2 regions of the Exiguobacterium sp. UBA1053 genome follow, and region 2 is predicted to be linked to the other one. Evidence: a T-box and tRNA genes for the amino acid it is inferred to sense, from the RefSeq annotation. Region 2 holds a T-box; the other holds one or more tRNA genes.
What was found. A T-box is a leader RNA that pairs with one kind of tRNA and senses whether it is charged. The one in region 2 lies ahead of alaS (alanine--tRNA ligase), so its partner is inferred to be a tRNA-Ala.

Region 1: it encodes a tRNA-Ala, which carries the amino acid that the T-box ahead of alaS (alanine--tRNA ligase) is inferred to sense. The anticodon was not compared.

What each region holds. Positions count from the first base shown of each region.
Region 1 covers NZ_DCDO01000013.1:1,126,340-1,128,748, forward strand. Annotated here, with positions in the region: gene B3G15_RS13345 (S8 family serine peptidase) at 1-1,196, opposite strand, end outside; tRNA gene B3G15_RS13350 (tRNA-Ala) at 1,421-1,496, opposite strand; gene tatC (twin-arginine translocase subunit TatC) at 1,602-2,381, opposite strand; gene B3G15_RS13360 (twin-arginine translocase TatA/TatE family subunit) at 2,389-2,409, opposite strand, start outside.
Region 2 covers NZ_DCDO01000013.1:389,395-391,803, forward strand. Annotated here, with positions in the region: gene alaS (alanine--tRNA ligase) at 1-1,167, opposite strand, end outside; T-box leader at 1,225-1,435, opposite strand; gene B3G15_RS09790 (ATP-dependent RecD-like DNA helicase) at 1,478-2,409, opposite strand, start outside.

The DNA of each region.
Region 1 (2,409 bases), 740 kb from region 2:
TTCGTATTTTCGAGTGATGCGACTTGGAGTGCTTGGCTCGTTAAACCTGGTGCACCGACGACACCGATATCCGGGTTCGCTGTGTACGGATTACCTGCACCATGACCTGCGAATGCCGAGTTACCAGCAGAAATCGCACACAAGATGCCGTTGTTCATCGCGTTGACGATTGCGCGTTGTTCTGGATCATCTGCATTGACGAACGATGCCGTCGATCCGAGACTCATGTTGATGACATCGGCTCCGAGTGCAATCGCATCATCGATCGCTTTAATGTAGATATCGCTGAATGTCGATGGCATTCCTGGATCGTTTCCGAAGACTTTCATCGCGAGGAGTTGTGTTTCCGGAGCGACCCCTTTGATACCACCGTTTGCTTCATCGCCGTTTGCTCCGACCGTACCCGCGACGTGCATCCCGTGCATCGATGCGCCCGCACCTAAATCACGGATTTCGCTATCGTGATCGGCATAGTTATAGCCGTACGGTACTTTTTCCGTGAAGTACTTTCCTTTTAAGCCTTTTGTTTCTTTCGCACTATCGACTTTCGAAGAAGTCAAATCAATCTTCGTCTCTGGGCTCAAGACCATGTCCTTATGCGATGGATCGATTCCCGTATCGATGACGGCAACGATTGTTCCTTCCCCTTTAAAACCATAGTCCTGCCATGTTTCCTTCGCATTGACCATGTCCTTGCTGTACAGCATGTCTGGCTTTGCACCTTTAGCAACTTCCGGACGCGCATACTCATGGGCGATATGTACGCTCTTGACTCCGCTCAGTTGTTTAATGTCTTCGATGTCCCCGAACTTGACTTCACCACTGAATCCGTTGATGACGGTTGTGAAGCTTTCCTTATATGTAACGGGAATCGCCTTTTTAGCGATGGCTGACTTGACTGATTTTTGGACGTTGACGAGGCGATCTTTGATCGACTCTTTTTCGGCATTGCTCAATGTGCTATACCGCTTGTTTTGAGCTTGTGCGATTTGAATCGCCGGCTTCTCTTCCATCTCGATGACGACACGGACTTTATCCGATTGTTTGTAGTGCTTCTCTTGCCCCGATTTCTTCAGCGAGAGCGCTTGCGGTTTTTGACCCGTTGCTTTGTCTTGCGACGACAGTGCACCTTGCGCACTGACTAGATTGGAAGACGTCATTAAGACGGCTGCCATAAGTGCAATTTTCTTCTTCATGCGTTCGTTTTCCCCTTTTCTGTAAAACCATAGTAGTACTACTAATAAAACAGTTAAACGAAAATTCTGTATATTTAGTTTAATGAATTTAATGGAAATAAACAATTTATATTTGCCTATTTTTTTAATTTATTTGTTTTACATGACATTTTATATTTTTAAGGAATTTAACTGGGAGAAAAATAAAAACTCCTCGACGCCTCGAGGAGTTGGATATTTGGTATTGGTGGAGACTATCGGGATCGAACCGACGACCTTTTGGCTGCCAGCCAAACGCTCTCCCAGCTGAGCTAAGCCCCCATGAATTATCTTTAGTATACGTATCACTAACTGCTTTATCAATATAAAAATAACGCTTTCATAAAAAAGAATTCCTTCCAAAAATCGTTGGAAGGAATTCACGATTCATTTATTCAATTCACGCATCAAATCCGCCTGTCGTTCAAGCTCTGCCTGTTGCTCGAGGATCAAGACTTTTTTGTACGTTCGCGCAGAAATCAAGATGCTGATCTCATAGAGAACGAACAATGGAACCGAGATCATCAAGTGTGACGTCACGTCCGGCGGTGCGATCAATGCCGCAACGACGAACAGCGCAAAGTACGCATATTTCCGATTCTTTCGCATGAAATATGGCGTCACGAGACCCAGACGTGTCAGGAACATCGTCACGACCGGCAATTGGAAAAGAAGACCGAACGGCATCGTCAACCGGATTAAGAAACTGAAGTAGTTCTCCACTCCGATGACTTGTTCGATTCCGAGCTCTTTCCCGAGATCCGTTGAGACTTCAAGCAAGAAGGGAAGCAACCAGAAATACGAGAAGGCTACGCCAGCCAAAAACAGAAAGAAGATGACCGGAATATACGTCAATGTCGCTTTTTGCTCCTTGTCATAAAGTCCTGGTCGGACGAATGCCCAGAGTTGATACATCCAGAACGGTGACGCTAAAATCAGCGCAATAATGAACGCAAGATTCAAATACAACATTAAAGGATCGGCGACGTTGAAGGCATTCAAACCGATACCGAGCTCTTTTAAGTCTGCTTGCAAGAAGCGGACGAGCGGTCGGACGAGCGGAAATGCGACAGCGAACAGGACGACGACGATGATAAGCGACCAGACGATCCGCTTTCGGAGTTCGTCAAGGTGCGACGTCATGCTTTGCTCTTGATCAACCGTCATGATTCAATCACTTCTCTTTCGGTTCGTC
Region 2 (2,409 bases):
GATAACATGCTCACCGTTCGCCTTAGACGTCTGAGCGACTGTGTTCAAGATTGCAAGACCGTCATGAAGTGTCTCGTGGAAACGTTCTTCTTCGTTTTTGATGACGCGTTTGATGAAGTCTGCTTTTTCTGGCACTTGTGGGTAGAAGTCGACCATGACGTTTCCGACCGTATCGACGAGTTCATACATGAACGGACGTTCGATCCCAAGCATCTTCGCATAACGAACCGCACGGCGTAGTAAACGACGAAGGACATATCCACGACCTTCATTCGAAGGAAGCGCACCATCACCGATCGCGAATGATACGGTACGGATGTGGTCTGCGATGACTTTGAACGCTACATCGAGTTTTGAATCGTCACGGTAGATTTTACCGCTGATCTCTTCTGTTTTGTGAATGATCGGCATGAACAGATCCGTATCGAAGTTCGTCGGCACGTCCTGCATGACACATGCCATCCGCTCAAGTCCCATTCCTGTATCGATGTTTTTACGCGGAAGTTCCGTGTAGTTTCCGTGTCCATCGTGGTTATACTGACTGAAAACGATATTCCAGATCTCGAGATAGCGTTCGTTTTCGCCACCTGGGTAGAGTTCTGAATCGTTCGGATCGTCTCCAAAAGCAGGTCCACGGTCGAAGAAGATTTCCGTGTTCGGACCAGATGGACCTTCACCGATTTCCCAGAAGTTATCTTCAAGTGGAATGATCCGCTCAGCCGGTACACCGAGTTCAAGCCAGATTTGACGCGCTGCGTCATCTTCCGGGTGAATCGTGACCGAGAGACGTTCCGGGTCAAGACCGTACCAGTCATCACTCGTCAAGAGTTCCCAGCCCCATTTGATTGCATCTTCACGGAAGTAATCACCGACAGAGAAGTTTCCGAGCATCTCGAAGAACGTATGGTGACGTGCTGTTTTCCCGACGTTTTCGATATCATTCGTCCGGATTGATTTTTGTGCGTTGACGATACGTGGATTATCAGGAATGACACGACCATCGAAATACTTCTTGAGTGTCGCAACCCCTGAGTTGATCCACAAGAGCGATGGATCCTCGACCGGTACGAGTGAAGCACTCGGTTCGATCGCATGCCCTTTGCTTTGGAAGAAATCAAGATACATCTGACGGATTTGTGCACCCGTTAATGGTTTTAGAGCTTTCATGAACAGTTACCCCCATTGGTTTTATTTGGACGCAAAAAAGCGATGTCTTCATCCCTGAAAAGGGACGAAAGCATCGCTTCCGTGGTACCACCCTCGTTCGTAAGCAATCCATTGCCTACCTCGAACATCTGATAACGGGGATGACCCGCAGGTGTTTACACCCGACTCCGGAAGGAGCTTCAAAGGAACTCGAGAAAGTGATTGCAGCAGACTCACTTCTCTCTGGACTCGAGTTTTCCTTTTACTTATCTTCCATCAACGTGTTACGTCCATTCATCTATCGTGATTATTACCTATCGTACAGCATCCGTCAAGTCTTTGTCACCCCACCGAGTCGTTCAATCAATCGTGTTCGGCGCCGTGGCTCCTCTTCTTGCGACGCTTTATGAAACGCTCGTGGATCGCCGAACAATAATAAACTCGACTTCGCACGGGTGACCGCCGTATAAATCAAGTTTCGGGAATGCTTGAATGCTCCCGTGAAATAGACCGGCATCAAGACGATCGGAAACTCGGACCCTTGTGCCTTGTGAATCGTAATCGCGTAGGCATGCGTGAATTGATCCCAGTCACTCCGGTTGTACTCGACTTCCGTCTGGTCGAAGCGGGCGATGATCTTATCCACCTTGTCGACGTTTTCTTTGGCGAAGAAGATATTGACGATTTCGCCGATATCTCCGTTATAGACGTTCTCTTCCGCATTGTTGACGAGCTGAAGAATCTTGTCCCCGGTCCGGTAAATCCGGGTGCCTTGTTTGACTTCGCGTTTTTTCGGTTCCTCCGGATTGTAGACGCGTTGCAAGGCGACATTCAGTTCGTCGATTCCGACCTGACCACGGTAAGTCGGTGCCAAAACCTGAACATCGAATTTCGAATACCCTTTTGCAAGTGCTTTTTCCGCGAAGGCTGAGATGCCGCGTAACGTCTCTTGCGGAGACGCGGTGTAAAAGCGACGATCCGCAAGTGGTGATAACAAATCAGCTGACGTCGTCCGGTTCTTCAAATCGTGCGCGAGCCGTAAAATCGAAGAATCTTCCGCTTGGCGATGGACGACGTTCAAACGAACGACGGGAATCCCTTCCGTATCCATCAAGTCTGCCAGCACTTGCCCTGGACCAACGGATGGTAATTGATCGCGGTCACCGACGAACAAGATTTTCATACCGTTCGGCACAGCACGGAGCAGACTCGATAACAAGTAGATATCAATCATCGACGACTCATCGATGATCAGTACTTTCC